Regions from separate parts of the Pseudalkalibacillus sp. NRS-1564 genome, predicted to be linked through region 2. Evidence: a T-box and tRNA genes for the amino acid it is inferred to sense, from the RefSeq annotation. Region 2 holds a T-box; the other holds one or more tRNA genes.

Region 1 (16,061 bases), on a different contig from region 2:
TTTCTTCCTGTGCCTGAATGAGCTTCTCTTGTGTCGCTTCTTTCTCAGGAAAGTTCATTACGTTCTGCAGCGCTTCTTCATATTTTCTTACCGTATTAAATAACGGCACATCACTATCAAAAACCGTCTCAAGGATTGTTTTTTCCTCAACAAATACCGGGTCCTGAGGCAAGTACTCTACATGGAACTGATTCGCATGGTGCAGTTTACCGCTATCCATCGACTCGATGCCCGCAAGAATTTTAAGCAAAGAGGATTTCCCTGTGCCGTTTACTCCAATTAAACCGATTCTCTGCTTTTCTTCGAGTGAAAAAGATATCCCATCAAATAGTGTTTTCTCTCCATATGATTTGGTGATTAATTCAGCCTGTAATAAGCTCATGATACTCATCCTTTTCTCTCTTTAGTCTGCTTCCTATTTTAACTGTTTTAGAGAAAGAAGGGAACTGATCTACTAATAAGATAAAGAAAAGAAGCTCCGCTAAGAGCTCCTTTTTATTAAGCATTCTTTTTTTGCTGCTTATTTTTCTTATGCTTTTTATTGTTATTTTGTTCAGCTGCTAGCTCGCTTGCAAATTCGGTATCATGCTTATGAGTTTGTTTTGGGTTTTTCATGAACTCACCTCCCTACTCTTTAAGGTGAGCTATTTTTAAAATTCTATACTAATACGGTAATTGAAATTTAATTATGTTTTTTTGAAAAGAGCTGATCTACATCAGCCCTGCTCCTCCTCTTTCATAATGTTTTCAATCGGTTCTCGTTTATTAAATCCACCTAGATCTGAATGATAAAAGGACACTTCCTCTTCTCCTTCTTTCCGGCACAGTAATACTTCTTTTCCATTGATTATTGCAGGAAAATCAATTAATCCTTCATCTACATTCTTGATTTCTACTCCAAGAGTCATGATATTGTTAATAAACGTTTGTGCTTCTAACTCCATAAATTCCATCCGCGCCTCTTTTTTGAAAAGGATATCTTCGTCAACTTTTGTTTTGTGACGATAAAGAAGCGTTTTCTTATGCTGTTCAATCTGATCGTAATGTTCGCTAAATTGAATTTTCAGGCGCTTAAGTCCGGCAAGCTCTCTCCTTAACACTGGCAACAAACGATTCGCTTCTTCTAAAGTAAAATACTTTTTTTCCATGTTTCTCCTCCTGGTTCGTCTTTACTACTACTTCTTTACCCTTACCCACTTTCTTTAACCATTATTCGACGAATTTTTACAATCGGAACAATGCTCTTCAAAGAGAGTTGAAATTCGGATATGATAGAGGATGTAAGGGGAACCATTTCATAAAGGAGGAATTTCTTTGGCTAAAATTACTGTACCAGATCACGGAACGTTTGAAGTAGAAGAAGGAACTAAGTTAGCACTTGCTCTTGAAGATAACGGGGTACATGTTCTTCATCGCTGCGGAGGGAACGCAAAATGCACCACCTGCCGTGTAGAAGTGGTGGATGGAGAATTTGGAGAACTAACTGAAATTGAAGAGGAAGCGTTTAAGAAAAAAGGCGTGGAAGAAAAACTACGCCTCTCCTGTCAGGTTCGTGTTAACGGCAACTGCGAAGTGAAGCCTGCGATGACTGTTGAAAGCTCTGGCCTTGATGCTGGACCTAGACCTGCTGAATAAGCAAAAACAAAGACGAGCTTACCTAGCTCGTCTTTATTAAAATAGTGTTGTCAGTGACTGATAATTTAGCTTATCTTCCTGAAGCTTTGCTAAACTATTCTCAAGATGGTTTGTAATAACGTTATGAATACTTTCCTCATCGTTCGCCTCTAGTAGTTGAATCACTTTATTATGTTCGACAGTATCATTCTCATCATTACCACTAAAAACATCATACAGCACCATATAAATGGTGATTTGATTTAAAATTTGCTCCATAAAATCAATCAAATAACGATTTCCACTCGCTTTAGCCATCACAAGGTGAAACGCCTTATTTTGTTCATGATATAAGAGAATGTTCCCTTCTTTAAACGCCTTTCCCATCTCCTCAGTCTGATATTTTAACCGCTCGATATCAGAAGCTTCCATTTTTGCGTACCCTTCACGGATCGCCATGTCCTCTAAAACTTTTCTCAATTCAAAAGCCTGAATCATTTCATCAATCGTCGGTTGAACGATAAATGCTCCTTTATTCGGAACGACAGTCACAAGACCCTCTGCTTCCAGTTTCGTAATAGCACTTCGAATCGGCGTCCTACTAGCATTGACTTTAGCAGCAATAGCACTTTCAAACAGCTGATTCCCAGGAGCGATTTGTCTCGTTAATATCGCATTTTTTATTAGTTGATACACTTTTTGTTCAACTGTTTCTTTACGCATGTCTTAAGACCCGCCCATACTCTATTTTCCATTATTTTAACATAAAAAAAAGGAAGTCACATTTCTTTCGAACAATATTGTTGAACAATCTTGTCCAGTTTCAACCACTATGATATATTATCCTACGTATTGAGGAACAGAACGGAGTGATGACATGAACAATACTGGAAAAGAAATAACGTTAATTATTATCGGATCGTTATTCTTTGCGCTTGGTGTGAACTGGTTTGCGATTCCAAACGAACTAGGTGAAGGCGGCGTAACTGGCATATCGATGACGCTTTATTATATTCTTGATTGGTCACCAGGGATTACAAACTTTGTTATGAACGCTGTGCTTTTAGCCATTGGATATAAGGTACTGAATAAACGAGTAACCTGGTATACGATGCTTGCGATCTTCTTTAGCTCATTATTTATACAATTAACTGAAGGAATGGGTCAGCCGCTTGATATTATGCTCGGAACCGTCTTTGCAGGTGTTTTCATCGGGATTGGTCTCGGTCTCGTTCTCCGCTCAGGTGGTACTACTGGTGGATCTACAATTGTTGCCCGTATGCTTAACCAAAGCTTTGGGTGGAGCGTAAGTACATCGATGTTTGTTTTTGATATTCTCGTTGTACTCGGCTCTTCCGTCGTCATCGGGATCGAAAATACGATGTATACCGGAATTTCCATCTATATTAGCACAAAAATATTGGACTATTTAATTGACGGATTTGATACGCGTAAAGCCGTAACGATTATTTCTCAAAGTACTGTTGCCATTGCAGAGAAAGTAAGTGAAGAAATGGACCGAGGCGTAACGGTTATTAATGCTCGCGGACATTATTCAAATGAATCAAAAGACATCTTATACGTTGTCATTAATAAACAGGAGCTTTTCCTTCTTAAAAAGATGATTCAAAAAGTCGATGATAAAGCTTTTGTCGTTGTGCATGACGTGAGAGATGTTTTTGGAGAAGGATTTACATTTCCTAAAACATAAAAGCAAAAATCCCCCTAGTGAAAAGCATTTCACCGGGGGATTTTTTTAGTTACGATCGTAAACGACAAAATCGAAAGCGTGTTTATTTCTCTCATCACTTGAATGTTTTTCGCGCGAAGTTTCTTTCCAATCATCTTGAGAGAAATCGGGAAAATAAGTATCTCCATCAAACGATTCATGAATCTCAGTAATGTACAGGCGATCAGCATGCGGAAGCAGCTGACGATAGATTTCAGCGCCACCTATAACGAACCAATCTTTTTCTTCACGCTTTGAAAGTTCCAGAAACTCCTCTACAGAATGCAGTACAGTAACCTTTTCATATTCCAGGTCTTTTCTAGTAATTAGATAATTTTCACGGCCGGGTAACACTTTGCCAATTGATTCGAATGTTTTTCTTCCCATAACGATCGATTTTCCAGTCGTCATGCGTTTAAAATAAGCGAGATCAGCTGGCAAATGCCAAGGCAGATCATTGTCTTTCCCAATTAACTGCTTTTCATCCATTGCTAGAAGAAATGATATCATACCGACACCTCTCCTTTAATATGTGGATGAGGATTGTAATCCGTTAACTCAAAATCATCAAATGAGAAATCAAAAATTGATTTCACGTCTGGATTAATTTTCATTTTTGGAAGGTCTCTAGGTTCACGAGTGAGCTGAAGGTTGACCTGCTCAATATGATTGTTATAAATATGTGCATCACCTAGCGTATGAATAAATTCACCTGGCTCTAAATCACACACCTGCGCCATCATCATTGTGAGAAGCGCGTAGGAAGCGATATTGAAAGGCACCCCAAGGAACACATCAGCAGAACGTTGATAAAGCTGACAAGAAAGCTTCCCATCAGCAACGTAAAACTGGAAAAGACAGTGACATGGAGGTAAAGCCATATTATCGACTTCTGAAGGGTTCCATGCTGTTACAATCATTCTTCTTGAATTCGGGTTAGTTTTAATTTGCTCAACTACTTTTGCAATTTGATCAACGGTTGATCCGTCCGCGCCCGTCCACGAGCGCCATTGATGACCATAAACTGGACCAAGCTCACCATCTTCATCAGCCCATTCATTCCAGATGTGCACACCATTATCCTGAAGATACTTTACATTGGTGTCTCCATTTAAAAACCAAAGAAGCTCATGAATGATTGATCTTAAGTGAAGTTTTTTGGTAGTTAAAGCTGGAAAACCTTCTTGTAAATCAAACCTCATTTGATGTCCAAATACACTGACCGTCCCCGTTCCTGTCCGATCAGATTTCTTAGTTCCGTTATGTAAAATTTCTTCGCATAGCTGCAAATAAGTCTTCATCGTACTCCTCCTTCAATTCTCTAATGACCATTGTAACATGAAGAAAGATGAGAAGTAACTTGCGAATTGTATGTAAAAAACAGCCAAAAAGCACATTTTCCTTGGGCAAACATACTGTATAACAGAAATGTTGGAAAGGATGAAATAACCATGGCGAAAGGCGATAAATTGCCCAAACTGTTTCAAGACCCTGCTATTCAAAATTGGATGAACACCTTTGATGATTTCTTTAAAGAGCCATTTGCGAATCTTCTACCAGCTCAGTCGTTTCGGGTTGATCTTTATGAAACGGAGGATGCATTTATTGTTGAAGCAGAGTTACCTGGTATCACAAAGGAGCAAATTAAAGTGGAACCACTTGGAGATGGTCTCCGGATTTCCATTGAATCTAAAGAATTTCATGAGTCACGAAACGATAAACAAAAATATTACAAACAAGAACGATCCTATTCAAGTACTAGTCGCACCATTAAGCTTCCCTTTCACTTTTCCATGAAAAATGTGAAAGGAAAATACGAAAATGGTGTTCTAGAAATTAAAATACCCAAATCTGATCGCATACGTACCGATTCGAATTATATTAACATCGACTAAAAAAGCGCAGGGCCAAGGCCTGCGCTTTTTCTTCTTACATACTCCAGTCTATAAAGGCGTTTCCTTCAAGGAACCGCTCACAATCCATAGCCGCCATACACCCTGTGCCTGCTGCTGTGATCGCTTGACGGTAAGTGAAATCCTGTACATCTCCACATGCAAATACACCAGGGACATTCGTTTTTGTCGTTCCTGGTTCTACTTGAACGTAACCTTTATCATCCATATTAATTTTACCCGCGAGAAAATCAGTGTTTGGACGATGGCCAATCGCAACAAATATGCCATCTGTCTTAACGAACTCCTCTTCTCCCGTATCACTATTCTTTACTTTAATACCGCTCACTTTATTGTTTTCTGCTACAACCTCTAGCGGGGAAGCATTCAGCTTCCAGCTAATTTTATCATTAGAGCGAGCACGCTCCTGCATAATTTTTGATGCGCGAAGTTCTTTCCTCCTGTGAAGAACAGTAACTTCTGAAGCGAATTTCGTTAAGAAAGTCGCTTCTTCCATAGCTGAGTCTCCTCCACCAATCACAACGATTTTTTTACCACGGAAGAAAAAGCCGTCACACGTTGCACATGTACTCACACCTCGACCCATATTCTCTGATTCTCCTGGTATACCTAGAAGCTTTGCTGAAGCACCAGTCGAAATCAAAACAGACTCCGCCATAATATCCCCGAGAGTATCTGTTTTTAATTTAAAGGGACGCTCATTAAAATCAATATCCTTCACCCATCCTCGCTCAATTGTAGCGCCGAACCTAAGCGCCTGCTTCTTCATATTTTCCATCAATTCTGGACCGAGAACGCCATCTGGAAAACCGGGAAAGTTCTCAACATCTGTTGTTAACGTAAGCTGACCACCAGGTTCCGGTCCCTCAATGACGAGCGGCTCCATATTAGCCCTCGCAAGATAAATGGCTGCTGTTAAACCCGCTGGTCCTGTTCCTACAATAACTGCTTTATGCATAATGACCCTCCTCTATCGACTTCATTATGTTATTTTTCCTAATTATATAGAAATAAACCCTTCTCTTACAAATTATATGGGTATCCATCAATTTGTTTCTTGATCTTATGCAAATGGTTGTTCATTTTCACACCTTCTTGATAGAATAGAAACAGTCTTGTAATAGTAAGGAAAACCCGAGGTGAATAAAAGATGAATCCAATAGTTGAATTCTGCATGAGCAATCTTTCGAGCGGTTCACATAAAGCAATGGAAAAACTAGAAAAAGATACAGATCTTGATGTGCTCGAATATTCTTGTCTTGGTCACTGCACACTTTGTAGCCAGGATATTTACTGTCTCGTTAACGGCGAGCGCGTTACTGCCGAAACGCCCGATGAGCTAGTTGATAACGTCTACCAGTTCATCGAAGAAAATCCGATGTTTTAACCGAATTTGGACATACTAATAAGTGAATCCAATTAGAGGAGGAGCTTACATGAAAAATCGAAACGCGTATGATCCGAAAGCCGGTGTGCAAGGTGAAAAAGAAGGCGAAGACGCTCTTCTTATGAATAAAAAAAGAGGCCCGCAAAATGCGCGCCCTAAAAAAAGTAAAAGCCGCTTTATGCGGCTTTTTATTATGCTATGCGAAACCGAAAAGTAAACCAGAAGTCTTCATTGAGTGAGGTGCCGGTAGCAATAATATGCTGCTCTCCTTCATCATCAAGCGTAATCCAGCTATGATGCTCATCTTTATAAACTGGATAGAAATGACCTTCCTTAAATAATTTACGATTCAATACACTTTCTGAGCCGGTTAAAGGCTCTTCTTCGAAAACATCTCTAATACATTGTACAAGTTCCATCTATGTTGTGATCCTCCCTTAATCTCCAACCAAAAACACCCCGCGCACCTCTCTTACGAGAGCCACTTAGGCGGAGTGTTTTTATCCCAATAAATCTTACCTACTTCATAATGTTCTTCAAAATCATCATTCGCTGCATGGTAATGAAAATTAAACCAATAGCCATCTTGTGGGGGATGATCTCTTCTCACATGAAAACGCAATAAGTCTTCCCCACTCTGTTGATTATATACATGAAGAATACGTTCTCCGTATCCACCAGAAGGGTTGTCCGTCAAACGAAGTGACCTTAATGTATCCTCATCCAGATTTTCCACTGAGGTAGCGATCGCTTCTGTCATTTTAGGTACAATTGCATCTCGATACTCGTTACCGACTCGAGTTGAGATCGTTTCACCGAATTTTGTTAGCCCGAGTTGCTCGGATTGATTGCTTGCATAGCTTACAAAATGCGTCAGGAGTTCAGAAGAAGAAGCGTCCTGAGCTATGATGGGCCAATCATACTGATCAACAAGAGGCTCTATCGCCTTATCAGGCTCGTCCCTCGGCTCAATAAGAAGATGGTTTTCTTCTTGATAATTTTCTGATGACTCTGTTTTGTCATCTGCTAGATATCCAGTAGGAACCACAGTTCCAAGCGTAATAACAGCAACAAATGCTACAAATAACTTTCTCATCCAAAGAGGGAATTTCATTATGTGCACCTGACTTTCGAAGATCAATAGTTAGTATCATTCTCGCATGATCTTCTCAAAAAAGCCAGAAGTTTAGACGATTTTTCATTAATTTTCATTTGGCTATGGTAACGAAGCTTTTCATTCAAAAAGGCTCTTTTTTAAAAGATTGTTGCTTTCGAAACAATTGTTGAATTAAACACTAAACTTCGCTGATTGGAGCGGAAGGATGCTAACCGCCTGCCCCGCGAAAAACGAGCATCCCTGAGCGAAAATTCACCCACTATAGCAACAATGGCTACGAAAGAGCCTTTAAAAAAGAGCGCTTCATGTAAGCGCTCCATCTATTAACAAGTAAACATATCAATTCTTCTCAGACTTATGCCTGTATACACCCACCTTCTACCGGTCCAGCGAAACCCTGAAACAGAAGTACGCCCTACATAAACTGGCCAAAACCAAAATGAATTGCCGCCTCTCATCCAAATATAAGTAAACCGATACATACACCTTCTAATGGATCCCGGATCTACAGCAAATGTTCCAGCTTGTGCTGACTGTGGTCTAGGAGGCGGTGATGCTGGTGGGCTCGATGTTGGAGCTACGGGTTGCTGACGGTAGGCATCTGTGTTGTCATAATGATAAGCAATGTGCTCATGTTCTTCATAATACATTCGGTCCATCCCCTCTCTTATACAGTCACTGTATGCTGTATTCTGATGAGACGTACCGAATTGAAAACAACAAAAAAGCATCTCTTTGAGTATGCTTGAGTCAAAAAGTCTATGGAAATTTAGTTGGTGACCCGTACGGGAATCGAACCCGTGATACCGCCGTGAAAGGGCGGTGTCTTAACCGCTTGACCAACGGGCCAAAAAAATGGAGCGGGTGATGGGGATCGAACCCACGACATCAGCTTGGAAGGCTGAGGTTTTACCACTAAACTACACCCGCAAAGATGGAGGAGGAAGAGGGATTCGAACCCCCGCGGGCGACTAAGCCCCTGTCGGTTTTCAAGACCGATCCCTTCAGCCAGACTTGGGTATTCCTCCAAAAACATGAAAATATATATGGTGGAGCCTAGCGGGATCGAACCGCTGACCTCCTGCGTGCAAGGCAGGCGCTCTCCCAGCTGAGCTAAGGCCCCAATATGGTGCGCCCGAGAGAAGTCGAATCCCTAACCTTCTGATCCGTAGTCAGACGCTCTATCCAATTGAGCTACGGGCGCATATTCTATGGTGCGGGTGAAGGGACTTGAACCCCCACGTCGTAAGACACTAGATCCTAAGTCTAGCGCGTCTGCCAATTCCGCCACACCCGCATGTGTGGTGCCGGCCAGAGGACTTGAACCCCCAACCTACTGATTACAAGTCAGTTGCTCTACCAATTGAGCTAGGCCGGCATAATTTAATGAAAGTCATCAAAAATAAATGGTGGAGGATGACGGGCTCGAACCGCCGACCCTCTGCTTGTAAGGCAGATGCTCTCCCAGCTGAGCTAATCCTCCATTAAACAGCGACTTCATTATTATACAATATCTTCTTTTGCCTCGTCAACACTTTTTTCAATGTGTTTTTTCAAGGACAAGACCTATCTTATCACCGACCCCAAAAAAACACAACCCTTTTTCACAAAAAAATTATTCCCCATAGTTAAGCACTCTATTTTTGACATAGAAAAAAAGCAGGGAGCGCTCTCCCCTGCTTATACTGGCGTTTGAATAAGTGGTTTTTTCTTTTTATTTTGGCGGAGTATTGGTCTTTTTTTAGTCACCATTTCAGAATCATATTTTCGGTACTCTTTCATGTCGGTTGATTCCCGCAAAAGCTGATCTTCAACATAGTGACGCTTTCTTTTCAAAAAAACCCCTCCTCATAAGTAATAATTCTCAATACCCTATTTTTCTGTTGTTAAACCCGATTCTTTTTCACCATCGATCTATCGGCAAAAGTTACAGGTAACACATAATTTATTCACTTAGAGCGCAATTATGCTCCATCAAAATTAAATTGGTAATAATTTTCCTGATCTTCTCCTGACCTCTCAACGAAAGTAACTTCTCCATTTTGTGAAACCATAATAACAGTTTGCGCCCTCGTTCCGTAATGATCCGACTTAATAAAAACGGGTGAAAGCATCCTTTCCCATTCAATCGGCACGCCTGTCTGTGGTAATAAATAATCAGGTGCAGGCTCAGCATGAGAAAGCATTTCAAAAAGACGATTTTGATCGAGGTTCTTTTCTGCACTTAAATAGTGTTTTAATTCTTCTTTAAGCTGCTCAACTTTTGGCCAGCTCGTATTCAGTAAGTGATTACTTACAGCGTGAACACCGTTCTCTAGTTTTGAAATTTGATCCTGCCGGTTTGAATAATAATAAAGGCTCTTAAAATCTCCTATGATTAAATTAAATCCATTGTACTGATCTTTCTTTTGTCGAACCATTTCTAGGTATGATAATGGGGATTGATGATCACGTAAGTAATCGGCCGTTAGATCACCCCTTGATAGACTTTTAGGCTGCTCATTCGCTTCTCGATAATTCGTAAGGGCTGCAATTCTTCCGTTTGTTGTAACCCCTAGCCATGTTCCCATAGCCTTTAAATCACGCCCCGCAAGTAGTTCTGGTACATCTTCCCAATAGTTCGCAGGTTTTGTTGGACGCTCGTAGAATTCATCTCGGTTGGCTACGAGTATAAATGGGTATGTAGGATGAACATTTTGAGCTACAGCAATTAAGCACATCTTAACGCGCCTCCTCTCTTGTTTCACTGTAAGAAAAAACGCAGCGTTAGCCGCTGCGTTACGATTGGATCATACGAACTTCTTCTTCACATGCAGAAGAACAATAATGGTTATACTCATCTTTGCAAGAATCACAGACGATGTGAAGCTTGTCACACTGTACATTAGCACAATTGATATAAGTATCTGCTGGCTCCTCACAATGATAGCATTTCCCTACAACTGTATCTTCATCGGTACGGTTTACATTAACAGCAAGACGATCATCAAATACAAAGCACTTGCCATCAAAATATTTCCCCTGTACCTCCGGGTCTTTACCATACGTTACAATTCCTCCATGAAGCTGTGAAACGTCGGAAAAACCTTTTTTCATTAAGTAACCAGAAAATTTCTCACAGCGAATTCCACCTGTACAATAAGTTAGTACTTTCTTATCTTTTTGGTCCGAAAGATTTTGTTCAATCCAGTCTGGAAGATCACGAAAAGCCTTTATATCAGGACGAATTGCATTGCGAAAATGACCAATATCGTACTCATAATCATTTCGTGCATCGATAACAATTACATCATCATCTTCTAATGCTTCCATAAATTCCTTTGGCTCAAGATAATTCCCGGTTATTTCTTTCGGGTTTACATCTTCCTCAAGCTTTAGTGAAACAATTTCTTCGCGCGGACGTACGTGCATCTTTTTAAAGGCATGACCTTCTGCTTCATCAATTTTGAAAGCCATATCACGAAAGCGTTCATCTGCTTTTAGTTCGTCCATGTAGCGCTCAGTATCCTCAACGGTTCCTGAAACCGTTCCATTAATGCCCTCTTTGCCTACAAGGACTCGACCTTTTAAATTGAGTGATTGACAATACTTAAGATGCTTTCGAGCAAAATAATCCGGATCTTCTATTTCTACATATTGATAATATAACAGCACTTGATATGCTGAAGCTTCTGATTGCAAATCAAAAACCACCCTTTACGTCTTCTTCAATCAAGCTCTAATCCAAGAGCCTAAATCAATACTATATCTTACCGGATTCGAAGTCTGATGTAAAGAAGATTACCTTGATGGGAAGTAGTCGTCTTTAAGCTTTTCGATTTCGATAAGAGATGCTTCGGCCCATCTTCCGCCTTCGTGCTTGAGCTCTGCGGATTGTGTTTCAAGCGCTTCCTTGAGTGAATCATGATAATCAGGAATATTTCCTTCGTAATGATTAATGGCTGACATTGGAACGAGCGCTTTCTCGAATTGGGCTAACGCTTTTCGCTGGTGAAAAAGAGGAACATCGAGCTGTTTGGGATTATGAAGGTCTCCCTGAGTTGGATGCTTGATGACAGCAAGAACTTTAATCACAGCTTTGGGGGACTTCATATCGACGACTTCTCCAATATATCTCCCCGTTTTATAACCTGCCGTTACTATTTCTCCTGGCTGAAACGTTTTTTTCTCTGACATAGTCGCTTCACTCCTTCATCTAACTGTGTGTACACGTCGATGATATCATAAAATCCTCCTTTATCAGGAGGATTTTATCTTGTGAAGACATGTTTCCCAATCTCTTTGATGATATGCCTTGTACGAATCCAATCGTCTGTTGCAATATCAGGATTGTAATAAAACAAAGCTCCTGAGCTTGGGTCTCTACCACTAAGGGCCGCATAGACAGCCTTATATGATTCTGCTCCTGGCTTTTGATCATATTGACCGTCAGATACTGCAGTATAAGCACCACTTTCAAAAATCACTTCTTTAATGCTATTTGGAAATCTTGCAGAAAGTGTTCGATTCACTGTTACAGCAGCTACCGCTACTTTCCCTTCAAACGATTCACCTCTTGCTTCTCCATTAACCAATTTGGCCAACATTTCAATTTCTTCTACAGAATAGTTCGATACAGTAAATTGATCCTTTGTTACTTTCTTAACATCATTCATATTTTTAACAGGAAGGTTAAGCAATAAGGCAACCTCCTGTTTCGTTTCTGGTTCAGATAAAGTTTCGTTTAATACAACTTCTTCATTAACCTCATTCTCAATCTTAGGCTTTACTTTCATCAATGATACGGCCGCTACCTGATGAGTTTGTGCAGAAAACAGAGCAAAAAAGAGGCTCATCATCATCATAGCAATGATCGTTTTGTTCATATATCTCATCCTTTCAGTAGCTTTTTGCCACGCCATAAAGGATAGAGGAAGGACAGGTCCCTTTCAATAGGGAGTCACAGGGATGTCTTCCACATATGAGAACAAAAAGAAACTCCTTCCAAAAGGGAAGGAGTAAGATAATTAGTCTTGAAATTGCTTCATTGCAAGAACTTGTAACGATAATTCATCACTCGGAGGATTGTGAAGCCCCGCTCTAACGTCTCGATAAAGTCGTTCCAGATGATTCTTCTTCATTAAGCTTCGTGCTCCTACAATACGCATTGAAAGATCAACAACTTCCAGTGCAGCGTTCATTGCTTGCGTTTTGGCAGCGAAAAGCTGTCCCTGCATGTTCATCCGCTCTTCTGGGTAACGATCCCACTGCTCTGCAACCGAATATAGAAAATGACGTGCTGCCATTAATGAAAGTCCGATTCGTCCAAATTTATCTTGAATGTGCGGTACATCTTTTAGTGGCACATCAAGTGTGTTCGGTTGGTAAGAAGACACAAATTGAACTGCCTCTTCCCGTGCTGCCTCTGCTATTCCCATGTATACAGCGGGAATATGGAGCAACCAGGCCGGAGGTAATGAAGCTGTTTTCCGATTTTTATCATAAGTTTCAAGGAGCGCATTAGAAGGAACAAATACGTCAGTCAATACAAGGTCATCACTACGGGTACCTCTCATGCCTAGCACATCCCAAGTCCCTTCAAGTTCTACACCTTCTTGACTCATGGACACTAAGAAATCTGTAGGGACACCTTCGCACGTTGCTTTGACAATCACTTGATTAAGGTGAGGACTTAATGTTGTAAATGTTTTTCGACCAGTTATTTTATATCCTCCTTCGACCGCAGTCGCGATCGTAGCAGGCATACCACCTCGAGTTGGGTCACCTGTCTCCTCTTCTGTTTGAGCTCGATTTATGAGCGTACCATCCACAACATGACGACAAAGCCTTTCATAAGTTGAAGCATTCCATGGCCTTCGATCGCTTAAATCTTTAAGTACTCCTAGATGCCAGCCGAGTGATAGCGCACCAGACCCTTCTCCTTTACCAAGCTCTTCCTGAACAAGGACAAGCTCATAAAGAGAAAGACCACCACCTCCAAATTCTTCAGGGATCGTAAGTGAAGTAAAGCCTGATTCTTTCATACTTGCTATAATGGAATCAGGAATATACGCTTCCTGATCAATATGTGTGGCACTCTCCTTAAGTTCTGCTCGATGTTTATTAGCTAATTCGAGCAGCTTATGATCACGCTCATTTCGAACAAATTTATCAATCATTCTAAGACACCCTCTTTCACCAAAGTCATTAATCTATCATCAAGATGATGGAATATTCAGAAGTTCATCAATACGCTCCTGTTCAAATCCAATAATGACTTCGCCGTCGATGACAATCGTTGGGGTAGACATAGAACCGTGATCATGAATCAATTCATTGCGCGCAGCAACGTTTTCTTTTATGTTTAGTAGCTCATATTTCACTTCATGCATTTGAAAATAATTTTTCACAAACTCACATGGTGGACATGCCGGTTGTGTATACAATTTGACTTTTTTCATTTTGTTCACTTCCTATCACTAATTTACAAGTAATTCCGTTTAAAACATACCACCCTACTTTGCATCTTTCAACTATTTCAGTTAGGTGAGTTTGCTCGATTCACTCAAAGGGAATTGTTTTGCTGAAGGTGTTTTGAAACTTTTCACGAAATCTAATCGTATAGAATGATAGAAGAATAATTTAACGAATTCATTCAATTGAAGGAGTGACATATATGAGTAATCAACCTGAGAAAATCAACTCACAACGTGAAAAGGCTGAAGAGATCATTCAAAGCTTTTATCATGAAGACGATACAGATAAGATTCTCCAGTCATTATCAGGGCTTGGTGAAGATGCCCAGCGCAACGCTGGGGAATCCCTTGAAGCATTGAAGCGTCCTGTAAAGGGAATGATTGACCAACCGAATAACGACTTACCTGATAACTTACACAAACTCAGAGAGCATGTCTCAGACTTAGAGCCCTCTTATTTGCAAAAGAGTAAATTCAATAAACTGCTAAATCGAGTAATGGGGCGAAACGAAGTCGAGCAATATGCGAAGAAATACAAAACGGTCGAATCCCAAGTAGAAGTTATTGTTGAATCACTTTTAACTGGTAAAGATAAGCTACAAGAAGATAATGTTATGTTAAAAGAACTAAAGGATGTAGCAAAAGACCGCATTGTCGGACTGGAAGATCAAATGGAGCTAGGTCAGACGCTTATGACGATGCTTGAGGAGGAAGCCGCTAAAGACGAATGGAAAGAGAACCCTCTTCCCCTACAAAAGGCTCAACAAAAAGTCGTTAGCCGAGTGAAAAATATGTCACAGGCTGTCATGGTCTTAAGACAATCCATGGCATCGGTTGATTTGATCATGGAAAACAACGAAAAGCTAGAAGAAGCTATTTTTAATGCAGTGACGATGACCAAAAACATCATTACCGTAACAGCTTCCATTCAGCTGGCTCTCGGAAACCAACAAAAAGTGATTTCAGCTGTACAAAATGTGAACCAGGCAACCGAATCGATGCTTCTGAAAAACGCTGAGATGCTGAAACAAAATACAGAAGAAACGGTTAAAACACTTGAAAAGCCAGCGATTGCGATTGAATCCTTCCGCAAAGCTTATCAAGATGTGTTTGAAGCCATTGATTTAACAGAAAAATCAAACGTACGTATTATCGATAGTGGGAAGAAGTTTATAACAGAAATGGATCAATTAAATAAAGAAATGAAATCCAAATTAGATAGCTCAACAGAGAGGCAGAAACAGCTCTCTGAGGCAGCCGATCGACTTTGACGATAGGAGGTAATGGCATGGGGCTTTTCGATTCTTCTGAACCCCAGTGGCTTGAAAAGCTTTTACCACCGCAATTTAAAACGGTGGAAGCATCACTTCTTCAGGATGCGAGCACCACAAGCTTCCTTTCATATGCTGAACAATTGTTAGATGAATTTATAGATAAACTCGATCCTTCGGAGAATAAGCCACAAAAATGGAAGCGTACTGAGAGAGGTTTTACGATTTATTTAAAAATCAGGCGAAATCTCATCCTTTTCTCTGGATATGATAGTCAAAAAAACAGAACGTCAACTCCTAAGAAGTTTTTTATCCAATGGGAACGACAAATCATTGAGAAAAAAGACGCAGGTAAATGTAAACAAGGTACCATTCTCATAAATGATCGAGGTCGAATCATCAAACGCAGTATAAAACGATCACCATTTTTCACAGGAATTTTTCAACGAATGAAGCTTTTAGATTTAGCGTTACTAGGATCCATTGCTTCCCAATCAGAAACAGAGGAAATTGATCCCCTCTTGAAGGAACAGATTAATCGGCTTGAACGAATTTCGACACATTCGTTAATCAAC
Region 2 (16,061 bases):
TTCTATGGATGAAGTAGAAACTGCGCTTGCTGATGCAGACATTCTAATCAGTTCAACAGGCTCAACAAGTTATGTTCTAACAGAACAAAATGTCAAACCTCTACTTAAAAAGCGAAGAGGTCGTCCATTGTTTATGGTAGATATTGCTGTTCCAAGAGATCTAGATCCATCACTTAATAATATGGACTCTGTTTTCTTATACGATATTGACGATCTAGAAGGGATTGTCGAAACAAACATTGCAGAGCGTAAGAAGGAAGCAGAGAAAATTGAACTTATGATTGAAGAAGATCTAGTTCAATTTAGAGAGTGGCTCAATACACTTGGAGTTGTACCGATGATTACAGCATTACGTACGAAGGCACTTGCGATTCAAGCAGAAACAATGAATAGTATTGAACGCAAACTGCCTAATTTAACAGATCGGGAACGAAAAGTATTGAGTAAGCATACGAAAAGTATAGTGAACCAGCTGCTACGTGATCCTATAGTGCGAGTGAAGGAGATGGCTGCAGAGCCAAATGCAGAAGAGTCGCTTGAGATCTTCACTAAAATATTTGCGATTGAAGAAGAGATTGAGAGAGAACTCCATAAGCAAAGAGTGAAAGAAAACGAAGAAAAAAGACAGCATGAATCCGTTGACTACTCCCCTTTATTACAGGTATCGCAGTTGCGCTCCTAGGAGAGGAGACATGATTTGTGACGAACGCCAGCTGGCTTTATGATATAACGATATTACTTTATGCACTTAGTGTACTTGGGTATTTTATTGATTTCTTGCAGAACAACCGGAAAGTAAATCAGTTTGCTTTCTGGTTGCTTTCTATTGTCTGGATCCTGCAAAGTGCGTTTCTTGTAACGCAGATTATTGAAATTGGCGGATTCCCGATTTTAACACCTTTTGAGGGGTTATTTTTTTATGCGTGGGTGATTGTCTCACTATCACTCTTAATTAATTGGTTTTTTCGAGTCGATTTCTTTGTCTTTTTTGCAAATGTACTCGGTTTCAGTATCATGGCCATCAACTTATTTGCTACTCGAGAGCAGGCATCGAGTTTACTCACAGAACAGCTTATGTCTGAGCTTTCGATTATTCATATTACGATGGCTTTCTTATCATATGGAGCATTTTCACTTTCCTTTATTTTCTCGATTATGTATTTAACTCTCTATCAAATGTTAAAAGGCAAGAAGTGGAGCAAACGACTGAGAAGATTTGGGGATTTGTCACAGCTTGAGAAATTGGCTTATTTATGTAGCGTTCTGGGTGTGCCGCTTTTGTTACTGAGCCTGATTTTAGGAATCGTATGGGCGATCTTGAAAGTAGATACATTCAGCTTACTGGATGCAAAGGTTATTATCTCTTTCTTTGTTCTTGGCGCATATAGTACGTATTTATATCAAAAGGTAGCTAGAGATATGGAAGGGAAATCTCTTGCTTTATGGAACGTAGCGGCGTTTCTTATCGTTTTAATTAATGTCTTCCTTTCTGGAACATTTTCAGAATTCCATTTCTGGTATGTATAAGGGGAGCACTGAAAGTTTGGAGGATAAATAATGCGTAAAATCGTAGTTGGTTCAAGAAGAAGTAAATTAGCGATCACTCAAACAAAATGGGTGATCAGTAAACTAAAGGAATTAAATCCGGATGTTGATTTTGAAATCAAAGAGATTGTCACTCGTGGTGATAAAATTCTTGATGTTACGCTCTCAAAAGTTGGGGGAAAAGGACTATTTGTGAAGGAAATTGAAGACGCCATGTTAAGAGGAGATATTGATATGGCGGTTCATAGTATGAAGGATATGCCTTCTGTTTTGCCTGAAGGATTAATGATTGGGTGTATACCTGAACGTGAAGATCATCGAGATGTGATTATTTCTGAATCGAAGAAGACGTTCAGAGAGCTTCCAGAAGGTGCCGTAATAGGAACTAGCAGTTTGAGACGTGGTGCACAGTTGAAAGCCATTCGTCCGGATGTGGAGATTAAGTGGATTCGCGGAAATATTGACACGCGTATACGTAAGCTTACAGATGAAGATTATGACGCCATTGTACTAGCTGCAGCGGGTCTACATCGTATGGGGTGGTCAAAGGAGATTGTTACAGAATACCTTGATCCTGATTTGTGTGTACCGGCTGTTGGACAAGGCGCTTTATCGATTGAATGTCGAGAAAGTGATGATGAGCTACGAGCTATTTTAAATCAATTCAGTGATTATGAAACGACGAAAACAGTATTAGCGGAGCGAGCTTTTCTTCATACCCTCGAAGGTGGATGTCAGGTGCCGATTGCCGGTCATGCGACGCTTAAGGATGAGACGCTTACGGTTACTGGATTAGTGGGAGAACCTGATGGTTCGATCATTATTAAGGAAATGGAAATTGGTGATGATCCTATCCAGGTAGGGAACACACTTGCAAATAGAATGAAAGAACAGGGAGCTAAGGATATCCTCGACCGTGTGAAAGAAGAATTAGACCAATGATCTCGCCGCTCTCAGGAAAGCGTGTATTGGTCACGAGAGCTCGGGAGCAGGCAACATCATTTACGAAATTAATTGAAGAAAAAGAGGGGATTTCTATTGAAATCCCTCTTATTTCATTCGAATCTCGGAATCAATTGTTGAATTCGATCACGTTGAGTGAATATAGCTGGATTGTGTTTACAAGTGCGAATGGTGTGCGGTTTTTCTTGAAGCAAGCGAAGGTTCCAATAGGTGTAAAGGTTGCAGCGGTTGGAAGTAAAACAGCTAAGGCCCTAAAGCGATATGGGATTGAAATCAATCTTATGCCAAAGGATTTTATAGCAGAAGGGCTTGTAGCTGCTTTGTCTCGCAAGGCTGACCCAAATGAGAAGATACTATTACCAAGAGGGAATCTTGGTCGAGCAGTATTGCCGGGGCAATTAAGGGATCTTGGATTTAACGTAACTGACTTACCTATCTATGACACAGTCATTCCTTACGAGTCCAGGGCAGCATTGAAAAGAGTGATTGAAGAGCGGGAGTGTGATGTGATTACGTTCACTTCTTCGTCAACGGTCCACCATTTTAATCAACTTCTTCAAGCCGAGAATTTGAAAGATAAGCTTAAAGGGATCACAATAGTGGTAATCGGACCTATTACTGAAAAGACGCTACTGTCTTATGGGATCGTACCTCAGGTAGTCCCTGATCAATATACAATTGAAGGAATGCTTGATAGCCTTGAGCATTTCTTTGAAAAAATAGGAGGAAAGTATAATGGAAACAGGAAACTTTCATCGTCATCGTCGTTTAAGACGATCTGAATCAATGAGATCACTCGTGAGAGAAACCTATTTACATAAAGAGGATTTCATCTATCCCATATTTGCAGTTGAAGAAGAGAATGTAAAACGCGAAATTCCTTCTATGCCTGGTGTTTATCACTATTCATTAGACCGTTTGAATGAAGAGGTACAGGAAGTTGTTGACCTTGGCATAAAGTCAATTATGATGTTTGGTGTACCAAATCACAAGGATGCGGTTGGATCAGAAGCATACTGTGATACTGGAATCGTGCAAAGAGCTATTGCACAAATTAAAGAAGCGTTTCCTGAACTAACTGTTATTGCAGATACATGTCTTTGTCAATATACGGATCATGGCCATTGTGGTGTGATCGAAAACGGGTATGTACAAAATGACCAGTCTCTAGAGTTACTTACTAAAACAGCGGTTTCTCAAGCGAAAGCTGGAGCAGATATGATTGCACCGTCGAATATGATGGATGGGTTTGTATCAGCTATTCGCAAGGGTCTTGATGAAGCGGGCTTTGTTGACGTCCCGGTGATGAGCTATGCTGTGAAATTCTCATCTGCTTTCTATGGTCCTTTCCGCGATGCGGCTCATAGTACTCCGCAGTTCGGAGATCGTAAAACGTATCAAATGGATCCTGCTAATCGACTCGAAGCTATTCGAGAAGCAGAGAGCGATATCGCAGAAGGGGCAGATTTCTTAATGGTTAAACCGGCTCTTTCTTATCTTGATATCATTCGTGAACTGAAAGATCGTTATCCTCTACCGATGGTTGCCTATAATGTAAGTGGGGAATATTCCATGATAAAGGCTGCGAGTCAGAACGGGTGGCTAAATGAACAAGAGGTTGTCCTTGAGAAATTAACAAGCATGAAGCGCGCAGGAGCAGATTTAATTATCACATATTTTGCGAAAGATGCTGCTCGCTGGCTAGATCAATAGAACTGAAAGAGAGGGGTTGTAAAAATGGGTAATTTTGATCGTTCTAAGGAAGCTTTTCAAGAAGCATCTAAAGTAATGCCAGGTGGTGTGAACAGTCCAGTTAGGGCGTTTAAATCAGTTGGTATGGATCCTATTTTTATGGAAAAAGGAAAAGGATCTAAAATTTATGATATCGACCAAAATGAGTATATTGATTACGTCCTTTCGTACGGACCACTTATTCTCGGTCATGCTGATGAACAGGTTGTTGATCGCCTTAAAGCTGTGACAGAGCTTGGAACGAGCTTTGGTGCACCAAGTAAGTATGAAACGAAACTAGCTGAACTAGTGATTGATCGAGTCCCATCTATTGAAATTGTCCGTATGGTGAATTCAGGAACGGAAGCCACTATGAGTGCTTTACGTTTAGCTAGAGGATATACTGGCCGTAATAAAATCCTTAAGTTTGAAGGCTGCTATCATGGTCATGGGGATTCGTTATTAATAAAAGCAGGTTCAGGTGTTGCGACGCTTGGGCTACCTGACAGTCCTGGCGTACCTGAGGGAATTGCGAAAAACACGATTACGGTTCCATATAATGATCTTGAAAGCTTACGTTACGCATTCAAAGAATTTGGAGATGACATTGCCGGCGTCATTATTGAACCTGTAGCAGGTAACATGGGGGTCGTCCCACCACAGCAGGGCTATCTTGAAGAAATTCGTAAGATAACGGAAGAGAATGGCACACTTCTTATTTTTGATGAAGTTATGACAGGCTTCCGCGTTGGGTATAATTGCGCTCAAGGATATTACAATGTTACACCCGATCTTACGTGTCTAGGTAAAGTTATTGGCGGTGGGCTCCCTGTTGGCGCTTACGGCGGTAAGAAAGAAATCATGGACCAAATCGCACCAAGCGGTCCGATTTATCAAGCGGGAACGTTAAGTGGAAATCCGCTAGCTATGACGGCTGGGTATGAAACCTTATCGCAACTCACACCAGAAAGTTATGAGGAATTTGAACGGAAAGCAGAGCGACTTGGAGAAGGACTTTCAAAAGCTGCTGCAAAATACAATATCCCTCATACAGTAAATCGTGCAGGATCGATGGTTGGTTTCTTCTTTACTAATGAAGATGTGATTAATTTTGAAACAGCATCCTCTTCAAATCTTGAACATTTTACAAACTATTTTAAAGAAATGCTTGAACAAGGGATTTCACTTCCCCCTTCTCAATTTGAAGGAATGTTCTTGTCAACCGCCCATACAGATCACGATATTGATGAAACGATTGCGGCTGCAGAAGCGGCTTTCTCAAAACTAGTCTAACCTAAAGCTACCGGCATTTGCCGGTAGCTTTTTCTATGATAAGAAATTGAAAACTTCTTCATTCTTTTTCAATTTAGACATAATCCTGTGAATCACTCATACATGTGTAATGTATGGATAATGTTTGAAAGGAGGAGAAGGCATGCCTGAAGGCTCATATTTGCATTTCTCCGTGGAGGAGCAGGTCTGGTTAAAGAAAGGACAGGAAGTTGAAGAGGTTCTATCTATCTCACTTGACCCTGAAATTTCGATTGAAGAGTATGAGGATTATGTAGCTGTGAAAGGCTGTTTATATTTAACGGGTGAATATTTGCAGCGTGACCAAACAGATGAGGAAGTTATTAACGAAGCTTCCCCTTATCGTTCCATTCATGAGGTGAACGTTAGAGAAGATGGTACAGCGTCAATGGGGCATCGTTTCCCTGTTGATATTACGATTCCAGCAAGCCGTATAAGGAGTCTCGAGGAAATTTTCGTTACGGTTGACACGTTTGATTACTCTCTAGTGGAAGAGAATTGCCTTCAGTTGAAAGCAGATATTTCCATTAGTGGCATTCAGGGGGATCAAAATCGTGTGGAAGAGGACGAAGCTGAACTATACGTTGTAGAAGAGGACGAAGAGACAGAGGATTATACAACAGAGGAAGATGCAATCTGGGAGAATGATATTAAATACGTTGATGACAATGAGGAAGAATCATTGGAACAGGCCTATCATTTACGCGCTCCACAAGTAGGTATGAGAGCTAAGTCAGACTCATATGAAGTAAATGAACTAGAGAACGATGATCAAGAGCAGCCGGAACCCACATATGACTTTCTCACGAGAATGGCTAGGCAAATGGATGGTTCCAATGAATATAATAACCAGCCAATCGTAGAAGAAACGAGGTCATATCAAGACGATCATTATAACTATGAAGAGGAGGAACAAGAGCGTCAGGAAAACCGGAATCAAGCACCGCGCGAAGAAAATGCGCTCTATCTTACAAGTATGCTGACAAAAGAAGAAGAACAATTTTCGAGAATGAAGATGTGTATTATCCAGCCTGGGGATTCGTTAACCGAAATAGCGGAACGCTATCGAGTCCTACCAAGTCATCTTGCGCGCGTTAATCGACTTGAGGAAGATGAAGTGAAGGAAGGACAGATCTTATATATTCCTGTCAATCGATAACTTAAATTGTTTGCTGCCCCTACCTTTTGGAATGTTGCAAATAAGGTAGGGGATAAAGGGGTAATTGAAATGGATCTCGTAGCGATCATTGAAGAGAAGTATGATCTAAAAGTTGTCCAATGGTTAGAGAAACCACAATTGATCATGACCCATTTAGGTAAAAGAAAACTATCATACTGGCGGGATCGGGATTTGCTTGAGTATCATCTCAACTTCCGTGACCGTCTTTTTTCTCAACATGGACTTCTTTGTAATCGAATGATTCGAACAAGTGAAGGGAAAGGATTTATCCGAATAGAAAACGATTATTTGACTATACATGATCATGTAGAAGAAGTTTACCCATTGGACGTCGTTCCTGAAATGAAAGGATATTTACTTGCGACACTACTAAGTACCGGAGATGAGAAGGCTACTCTTACATTAGATTTCCCTTATCGTAAGACGTTAGAAGAGTTATCATCTATAAAATTAACGTATAAGGAACAATACTTGTTACTTGTTAACCTTATTCCAGAAGTGAAAAAGCGTCTGAATTTTGAGGTGTGTTATTCGCTTCCATTCATTCCATTTACTCACCAAGTTTTAAAAGAGGTTTTAGGCCAAATCTACTTTGAAAGTAGCGACGAATCACCTGTTTCTGCTTCCGAAGTTATTAGGAAAGAAGTTCAATCCTGGTATGCTCTTAAAAACTCCCATCATTTTGTAAAATGCTTTGAAGCGTTAGTGAATGGCGTGGAAGACGATATGAAACACAGACTTATTCAGGCTATTTTTGCTCCATGGGAGTGGCAGGAGTGTATTCAGGCATTGCAATCGAATATGAATGACCCTGATCAGGTCATGAAAGAGTTTATTGATAAGTGGGAAGCAAATAGAGATATGTTAAGGGAACTTGAGCTCTCCCTTTCAGATAGGAGGGTTACCTTCTAATGAGCGATCCAGCACTCTTATTTCAATATGATTTATATCCTGAACGGGTTGTACAAATGGGGAAAATCACAAAGATCGAAACAGAGAGAGGCACGTTTGCTTTAAAAAAACGAAGCTTAGTAAAGAACAGATGGATCGTATGCTTTATCTAGAGGAGCGGTTTAAACAGCTGAAATTCGAAGGTTATGTACCGCTTGTTCGAACAAAGTATGGGGATTCCTTCGTTTATCAAGGGAACAACATCGTTTATTTAACGCCATGGGTAGATGAAAGGGAAACAAGTCCTGCTCAGAAAAATGAGCTTCTCGTTCATAACCTAGCTGAATTACATGGCTATACTGCTAAAGAGCAAGCTTTTTCTGAAGAAGTGATCAAACAGTCGTATCAGAAAATGGTTTTATTAAGAGAAAGTAGACAATTTGAAATGGAGAAATACGTAAGTCAAATTGAAAAACGCATTTATCTTTCGCCATTTGAGCTTACCTTTGTATCACATTTTCACATGCTGATGAGGTATTGTGAGCTCGCGAAAAGAAGATTAGATGACTGGTATGAGCAAATTCTGGAAACAAAACGGTATCGAAGTGTTCTCTGTCACGGAAAATGCTCTCCTTCTCATTATGTATCAAGCGGGGGGAGAGGGTATTTCATTAATTTCGAAAAGTCAGTTAGCGATACTCCTATAAGGGATGTTGCTTATTTTATTCGCTCATCTATTCAACCTTTTCAATTCAACCCTGCTGCCACAACTGCTCATCTTGCCAGATATGAAGCCCAATTTTCTCTTAATGATGAGGAAAAGGAGCTTCTTGCAAGCTATTTATATTTTCCAGAGTCGGTTTTTAATAGCGTGTCATTATTTAATGAAAACCGACAACAATGGCCACATATTAAGCATGTCCGCCTATTTACGAAAAAAATAGAAGTGATGAATGGGATAAATAACGTTCTAGAAAGCTTCTAGATCCATTCAAAGTAAAAGCACACTTCTAAGGCAACAAGGATTATTAATATGAGTACATCTATAGATGTTGGAAAAAGGATTGTTCGGATCGTTTGAAACACAATAAACAGAGGTACGAACTGAGCGCAAATATCTCTGAACTTATATAACGAGGGTGGGATCTGAAAGCGATTCATTCCACCAAACCGTTTTTTCATATCAGGTATTCCCCTTTGTTTTCAGCTATTGTTACAAATAGACTATGTGGGAAGTTGGAATTGGGTGATTAAGGCGGGAGCGAACTGGCTAAGCTAAGAAAAAGGGCTCTTATGATCTTGACGATCTCGAATCAAAAAGGTAAACTTAGTGATACAAATAGTCGACAGGCAAAGATAGGGAGTAGTAGAATGTGAACCCTTCAGAGAGAGAAGTCATTTGCTGAAAGATTTCTCAGGATCGTAGCATTCGAAGTCGCCCTTGAGCTGTTTCTCTGAACGAGTAGTAGGAGAATCCGGTAATCCCGTTATTCGAATGAAGCGTACAGCTAACGTTTATTTAGCTGTAAATAAAGGTGGTACCGCGAAAATACTTCTTTCGTCCTTTTCCTAAGGATGGAGGAAGTTTTTTTGTTGTCTAAAAAGCTTACACCTTCGTGGAAAGAGAACAAGGAAAGCCGAAGAAATGTCCTGAGACTTATTGAATGGAAAGGAAGAGTGACAATGGCGAATAAAGAGCTAACGATGCCGACGAAGTACGACCCGAAGGCAACAGAGCAGAAATGGTACCCGTATTGGGTAGATGGCAAATTTTTTGAGGCAACAGGTGATAAAGATAAAGAACCTTATACAATTGTAATCCCCCCGCCGAACGTTACAGGTAAACTACACCTCGGGCATGCTTGGGATACAACGCTTCAAGATATTCTATCGCGTGTAAAGCGTATGCAGGGATATGATGTTCTCTGGCTTCCAGGAATGGACCATGCTGGGATTGCGACACAGGCAAAAGTTGAAGGGAAGCTCCGCGAAGAAGGTACCTCGCGCTATGACCTTGGCCGAGAGAAGTTCCTAGAGAAGTCGTGGGAATGGAAAGAAGAGTATGCGGATTTTATTCGTAGCCAGTGGGCGAAGCTTGGTCTTTCTCTAGATTATTCAAGAGAGCGTTTTACACTTGATAACGGTCTTTCTGATGCAGTACGTGAAGTATTTGTGAAGCTATATGAGAAGGGCTTAATTTATCGCGGTGAATATATTATCAACTGGGACCCACAAACAAAAACGGCCCTTTCAGATATTGAAGTTATTCACCAGGAAGTAACTGGTCACTTCTATCATATGCGCTATCCTCTTGCAGATGGCTCAGGACATATCGAAATTGCAACAACGCGTCCTGAAACAATGCTAGGTGACTCAGGTATTGCGGTTCATCCAAAAGATGAGCGCTACAAGCACCTAGTTGGCAAGAAAGCGATTTTGCCAATTGTAGGTCGTGAAATTGAAATTGTTGCGGATGATTACGTTGATATGGAATTTGGTTCAGGCGCTGTGAAAATCACTCCAGCTCACGATCCGAATGACTTCGAAATTGGTAACCGTCATAACCTTGAGCGCATTCTCGTAATGAATGAAGATGGGTCAATGAATGAGAATGCCGGAGAGTACAAGGGCATGGACCGATTTGAATGCCGTAAGAAACTTGTGAAAGATTTACAGGATAAAGGAATCTTATTTAACATTGAAGAGCACGTTCATTCCGTAGGTCATTCTGAGCGAAGCGGTGCTGTTGTCGAACCTTATCTTTCAACACAGTGGTTTGTTAAAATGGGGCCTCTTGCTGAGCAGGCGATTGCTCTTCAGAAGTCAGACGACAAAGTGAACTTTGTACCTGAGCGTTTTGAAAAAACGTATTTAAATTGGATTGAGAACATTCGTGACTGGTGTATTTCAAGACAGCTTTGGTGGGGGCATCGTATTCCGGCGTGGCATCATAAAGAAACTGGAGAGATCCACGTTGGACTGGAAGAGCCAGCTGATATTGAAAACTGGGAGCAAGACGTTGATGTTCTAGATACGTGGTTTAGTTCAGCGCTTTGGCCTTTTTCTACAATGGGATGGCCAAACGAAGACGCTGAAGACTTTAACCGTTTCTACCCAACAAACGTTCTAGTAACGGGTTATGACATTATTTATTTCTGGGTAGCTCGTATGATCTTCCAGGGTATTGAATTTACAGAGCAGCGCCCGTTTAACGACGTCCTCATTCATGGACTTGTACGTGATTCTGAAGGACGTAAGATGAGTAAATCGCTCGGTAACGGTGTCGATCCAATGGATGTCATTGAGAAGTACGGTGCTGATTCCCTTCGTTTCTTCCTATCCACTGGCTCATCACCAGGTCAGGATCTCCGTTTCTATTGGGAAAAGGTAGAGTCTACGTGGAACTTTGCTAATAAAATTTGGAACGCTTCTCGTTTTGCTTTAATGAATATGGATGGCATGACGTATGAAGAACTTGATTTAACAGGTGAAAAATCGACAGCTGATAAATGGATTTTAACTCGCTTAAACGATACGATTGAACAAGTGACGCGCCTGATTAATAACTATGAGTTTGGTGAAGTGGGTCGCTACCTTTACAACTTTATCTGGGATGACTTCTGTGATTGGTATATTGAAATGGCTAAACTACCGCTCTATGGTGAAGACGAAGTAGCTAAGAAAACAACTCGTTCTGTTCTAGCTTATGTACTTGATCAAACGATGCGTCTTCTGCATCCATTCATGCCTTATCTTACTGAAGAAATCTGGCAACACCTTCCTCATGAAGGTGAATCGATTACCGTTGCAAGCTGGCCAGTAAAGAACGAAGAACTTCACTTCCAAGAAGCTGCTGCTGATATGGCGCTTCTAACGGAAGTTATTCGTTCAGTACGTAACATTCGAGCTGAAATGAATGTGGCACCAAGCAAGCCGATTGAACTTCGTATTAAGCCGAAATCAGCTGATACTCAGAAACAGCTTGAGCAAAATAGTCAATACATCGAACGCTTCTGTAACCCAGAAACCTTGACTATTTCAGCGGAACTTCAGGCACCGGAAAAATCGATGACGGCTGTTGTATCTGGAGCTGAATTATTCTTGCCGCTTGAAGGGTTAATCAATATTGATGAAGAAATCGAGCGTCTAAAAGGAGAAATGAAGAAGCTAGATTCTGAAGTTGATCGTGTTCAGAAGAAGCTCGCTAATGAACGCTTTATTAGCAAAGCTCCTGAGAAAGTCGTCGAAGAAGAACGAGCGAAAGAAAAGGATTATCTTGAGAGACGAAGCAACGTAGAAGCTCGTATAAACGAACTAAAAAAATAAGAAAATGACGAATCTCTTTTAGAGATTCGTCTTCTTTTAAGGAAGGAGCGGGACGCATGTTTCACTCATATGACGAAGCGGTGAGTTGGATTCATAGTTTATTAAATCATGGCATAAAACCAGGTTTAGAGCGTATGGAATGGATGCTGGATCAGCTCGATCATCCAGAAAGACGGTTAAAAACGGTACACGTTGGCGGAACGAACGGAAAAGGATCAACCGTTACGTACTTGCGGACGGTGCTCGAAGAGTCAGGATATGAAGTAGGAAGCTTTACTTCTCCTTATATTGAATCGTTTAGCGAACGAATCGCTATTAATGGACAACCGATTAATGAAGAAGACTTAGTTGCTCTATGCAATCGTGTTCAGCCTCTTGTTGAGATGGCTGCTGTCTCTCCGCTTGGGTCACCAACTGAATTTGAAGTGATTACGGTTATCGCTCTCTTATATTTTGGGACAATTGCCTATCCAGACCTTGTTTTGATGGAAGTTGGTCTTGGCGGACGATTTGATTCAACCAATATTATTCACCCGCTTGTAAGTGTGATTACAAATGTCGGATACGATCATACGCACATCCTTGGGAGTGATATTAAGCAAATTGCTTATGAAAAAGCGGGGATCATTAAGTCAGGGGTTCCTCTTGTGACAACTGCTGAAAAAGAAGAGGTGCTCACTCTTTTACATGAAACGACCAAATCGAAAAAGACGAAAATTTATCGATTGAATGAAGAGTTTTCTGTTAAGGAGCAAATGAGTGATAAGGAAGGGGAGCGTTTTTCTTTTCAATCACCTTACCGTAAACTAGAAGATCTACACATTCAGATGAAGGGTGAGCACCAGGTAAAAAATGCAGGCGCAGCGCTTATGACACTTGAATATTTACGTGTTTTCTATGGTCTACATATTGAACAGGATATGATTCAGCGCGGACTGGAGAGAGCAACGTGGCCAGGTCGATTTGAACAGCTTCGTTCAAATCCGACTATTGTTGTGGACGGTGCGCACAATCCGGAAGGTGTCGAAAGTCTTGCTAACACGCTTAAGCAGCATTACCCTGAGACACGCATACATGTTATCTTTAGTGCTCTTGGTGATAAAGATATTGAATCGATGCTAAAACCACTTTATCCTCTAATTGAGACTATTTCGTTTACTACCTTTGAATTTCCAAGAGCTATATCAGGTGAGGAGTTGTCGAATAAAGCGACTTTTGCTAATAAGAGATATGAGGAAAACTGGCGGAAAGCCATCCAGGTGATGATGGATGAGATGATTGAAAATGACCTGCTTCTGATAACGGGCTCTCTTTACTTTGTCTCTGAAGTTCGCCGTTTTCTAAAAAATTAGAATTTTATAGAAAAAGCTAGGACTTTTTCGCCATTTTTTGCTAAAATAGAACTTAACCACATTAATATGGAAAAATATTCTTCCTGAGTTTGGAAGATGGAGGGGGAAACAATTGACTGCATTAATGAAACGTAAAGTTTGGTTGGTATGGCTTTTGTTCTGGCCACTACTCATTTTTGCAACGTTCTATTTCTTTCCTCCTGTATTATCAGGAAATTGGGCAGATGTTCTTGCATTGTTTGTGCTTCTTGCTGTTGTTGCTATGATGCCAATTAATGTAAAGGGGACTGACCTTTTTTTTATCCAGGGGATCTCGCTTGCTGTGTTCTTAAGGTATGGTCTATTTGTCGAAATGATCTTAACTCAGTTAGCGATACTCGTTTTTCTTTTAAACTTACGTGTCACAAAAAAAGATAGTCATCGTTATCCTGTTAACATGCTGATGTTTATGCTTGTTTCACTCGTTTCCGGAGGACTTTTCTATTTACTCGGTGGTTCAGTAGGTGAATTCTCTGGTGATGCGATTACGCAGCTCGTTCCTTCAATTGCATACATCTTATCGCTTATAGTTGTAAATCAAATTCTCCTACATTTTTTAAAAATTTATATTTACAAAGAAGCTGATACTAAATTTTTTGGTAAAGATATGCTCTGGGAAGCGATATCAACTGGGGTGACTCTTCCTGTTGGCTTCTTACTATATATGCTACATACATATCTAGGTACAGTCGCTATTTTCTTTGTAGGCGTACCATTTATACTGGCTTCTCTTATGCTCAGGCTCTATTATTCCAGCCAAAAAGTAAATAATCTTCTTCAGCAGACAAGTGAAATAGGACAGCAAATCACACAATCTCTCGATACTGATGAAATATTAAATGTCTTCTTAAATGAAGTGAAAGATATGTTTCTTGTGGATTATGCTTATATTATGGATGCCGAACATGTGAAGCGACTAACGGTTATTAAACGATATGAGAATGAGCGTGGCATCGTTTCAAAAGAAGAAAGTAACCTATACCAGGAAGGTATCAGTTCAAGGGTGTGGCGAAGCGGACGAAGCCGCTTGTATACGAAGAGGTCTCAGTGGAAGAATCTTACGGAAGGTGTGCTTTCTGATGCTGCCAACTCAGTAATCTCCGTCCCAATGAAGCGGAATAAAAATGTTGTAGGCATCATTACTCTTGCTTCAGACCGCGTCCGTTCTTATGAGAAACATCACATTCTTGTCCTGCAAATACTAGCTAACTATTTAGCCGTTGCTGTTGATAATGCTAGGCATTATGAAGAGACGAAAAGGCGAAGTGAACGATGTCCATTAACGAATTTATACAACTTCAGGTTTTTTGGGGAGTTATTGGATGAGAAATACAAGCGTTTTGACAAAACGCCTGATCCGTTCTCTATCATTCTGCTCGACCTGGATCATTTCAAGAAAGTGAATGACACGTTTGGTCATCATAGTGGAAATGAAGTGCTTTGTGGGGTAGCAAATCGACTTGAAGAAGAAATTGGAGGCAGAGGCACCGTTGCAAGATTTGGTGGAGAAGAGTTTGTCGTTTTGCTAGAAAATCATTCTCATAAGAAGAGTGTTCAAGTAGCAGAAGATTTACGATGTTCGATCGCGGATCGTCCATTTGAAATTTATAATGATCTCGATAACGGCAATCGCCAGGTTATTTACGTAACGGCTAGTATTGGTGTGGCCACGGCTCCTGATCAGGGAGAGGATGCGCAAACGTTGATACGAAACGCGGATCGAGCGATGTACACTGGAGCAAAGCGGCAGGGGCGAAACCGTGTTGCGAGCTATGTTGGATAAATAAGAAAACCCCCGTTCTTCACAAATTGTAAAGAACGGGGGTTTTATAAGAATTCCTTTTGGAACGTTCAACTGGAACGGGTCCAACAATTTACTTAAAACACAGGGTTGTACGGTCTTGAAGTAGGGAGATATTCTGCGTATCATTGGCTGGTAAGTGATTTGTAGTCGATGGGGTACATTTTCTTGAAAATTTCTTTGTTGGAAATAGCCATAACCGCATTTCTGATATTTGTTGATATATGGGTAAGATGATTTTCGTTTCACTTTAATAGCATTAAAACAACTATTAATCCTGAAATCACTTTATATACATACCGTTTTTCTTAACCTACTAAACTCTTTCGAAGAGGGGGGAACATATGGGGGGCATTTTACATAGTTATTTATTTCTAGTTGGGCTTGCGCTTGGGTCTTTTTATAATGTCGTAGGTCTGCGGGTGCCTGTCAAACGATCGATTGTGGCCCCTCGCTCATCCTGTCCAACATGTGAACGAGAGCTTTCACCGCTTGAGCTTGTGCCGGTTTTCTCATATTTATTCCAGCGCGGGAAATGCAAAGGCTGTGCGTCACGCATTTCACCTATTTACGCCAGTGTTGAATTCGCTACGGCACTTCTTTTTACGATTGCACCGTTTTTAGTGGGATGGTCAAAAGAATTGATCATTTCTTATGGATTGATTTCGCTTCTTGTGATTATTTTTGTTTCAGATATCACCTATATGCTTATTCCAGATCGTATTCTTCTCTTTTTTGCTGCTTACTTTATTGTTGGTCGAATCCTTGTTCCAATGGATCCGTGGTATAGCCCTTTTATTGGAGCGGCTGGAGGATTTTTATTACTCCTTCTCATTGCTGTTATTAGTAAAGGGGGAATGGGGGGCGGTGACATTAAATTATTTGCGGTACTAGGCTTCGTATTTGGTTATCAGGAATTACT

The links. The T-box of region 2 lies ahead of ACIFPW_RS10355 (valine--tRNA ligase). A T-box ahead of a tRNA ligase gene usually reads a tRNA of that ligase, here a tRNA-Val.
Positions count from the first base shown of each region.
Region 1: it has a tRNA-Val gene. The T-box ahead of ACIFPW_RS10355 (valine--tRNA ligase) is inferred to sense a tRNA for this amino acid. The anticodon was not compared.

Region 1 covers NZ_JBITPM010000039.1:40,950-57,010, reverse strand. Annotated here, with positions in the region: gene ACIFPW_RS17935 (ABC-F family ATP-binding cassette domain-containing protein) at 1-382, opposite strand, end outside; gene ACIFPW_RS17930 (DUF2203 domain-containing protein) at 717-1,148, opposite strand; gene ACIFPW_RS17925 (2Fe-2S iron-sulfur cluster-binding protein) at 1,315-1,635, shown strand; gene ACIFPW_RS17920 (GntR family transcriptional regulator) at 1,672-2,337, opposite strand; gene ACIFPW_RS17915 (YitT family protein) at 2,492-3,325, shown strand; gene ACIFPW_RS17910 (dihydrofolate reductase) at 3,371-3,853, opposite strand; gene ACIFPW_RS17905 (thymidylate synthase) at 3,850-4,644, opposite strand; gene ACIFPW_RS17900 (Hsp20/alpha crystallin family protein) at 4,795-5,238, shown strand; gene trxB (thioredoxin-disulfide reductase) at 5,273-6,214, opposite strand; gene ACIFPW_RS17890 (YuzB family protein) at 6,407-6,643, shown strand; gene ACIFPW_RS17885 (hypothetical protein) at 6,693-6,860, shown strand; gene ACIFPW_RS17880 (hypothetical protein) at 6,835-7,062, opposite strand; gene ACIFPW_RS17875 (YpjP family protein) at 7,116-7,757, opposite strand; gene ACIFPW_RS17870 (transporter) at 8,084-8,410, opposite strand; tRNA gene ACIFPW_RS17865 (tRNA-Glu) at 8,535-8,609, opposite strand; tRNA gene ACIFPW_RS17860 (tRNA-Gly) at 8,617-8,690, opposite strand; tRNA gene ACIFPW_RS17855 (tRNA-Ser) at 8,696-8,788, opposite strand; tRNA gene ACIFPW_RS17850 (tRNA-Ala) at 8,808-8,883, opposite strand; tRNA gene ACIFPW_RS17845 (tRNA-Arg) at 8,888-8,964, opposite strand; tRNA gene ACIFPW_RS17840 (tRNA-Leu) at 8,973-9,057, opposite strand; tRNA gene ACIFPW_RS17835 (tRNA-Thr) at 9,063-9,138, opposite strand; tRNA gene ACIFPW_RS17830 (tRNA-Val) at 9,168-9,243, opposite strand; gene ACIFPW_RS17825 (hypothetical protein) at 9,441-9,596, opposite strand; gene ACIFPW_RS17820 (NRDE family protein) at 9,725-10,480, opposite strand; gene ACIFPW_RS17815 (rhodanese-related sulfurtransferase) at 10,539-11,441, opposite strand; gene ACIFPW_RS17810 (kinase-associated lipoprotein B) at 11,541-11,936, opposite strand; gene ACIFPW_RS17805 (cell wall hydrolase) at 12,011-12,625, opposite strand; gene ACIFPW_RS17800 (acyl-CoA dehydrogenase family protein) at 12,767-13,918, opposite strand; gene ACIFPW_RS17795 (glutaredoxin domain-containing protein) at 13,958-14,200, opposite strand; gene ACIFPW_RS17790 (toxic anion resistance protein) at 14,416-15,486, shown strand; gene ACIFPW_RS17785 (hypothetical protein) at 15,504-16,061, shown strand, end outside.
Region 2 covers NZ_JBITPM010000019.1:71,780-87,840, forward strand. Annotated here, with positions in the region: gene hemA (glutamyl-tRNA reductase) at 1-682, shown strand, start outside; gene ccsA (cytochrome c biogenesis protein CcsA) at 700-1,527, shown strand; gene hemC (hydroxymethylbilane synthase) at 1,558-2,487, shown strand; gene ACIFPW_RS10320 (uroporphyrinogen-III synthase) at 2,514-3,290, shown strand; gene hemB (porphobilinogen synthase) at 3,244-4,221, shown strand; gene hemL (glutamate-1-semialdehyde 2,1-aminomutase) at 4,246-5,532, shown strand; gene spoVID (stage VI sporulation protein D) at 5,675-6,709, shown strand; gene ACIFPW_RS10340 (hypothetical protein) at 6,779-7,642, shown strand; gene ACIFPW_RS10345 (hypothetical protein) at 7,642-7,794, shown strand; gene ACIFPW_RS10350 (hypothetical protein) at 7,782-8,606, shown strand; T-box leader at 8,966-9,190, shown strand; gene ACIFPW_RS10355 (valine--tRNA ligase) at 9,305-11,947, shown strand; gene ACIFPW_RS10360 (bifunctional folylpolyglutamate synthase/dihydrofolate synthase) at 12,004-13,299, shown strand; gene ACIFPW_RS10365 (sensor domain-containing diguanylate cyclase) at 13,412-15,121, shown strand; gene ACIFPW_RS10370 (prepilin peptidase) at 15,484-16,061, shown strand, end outside.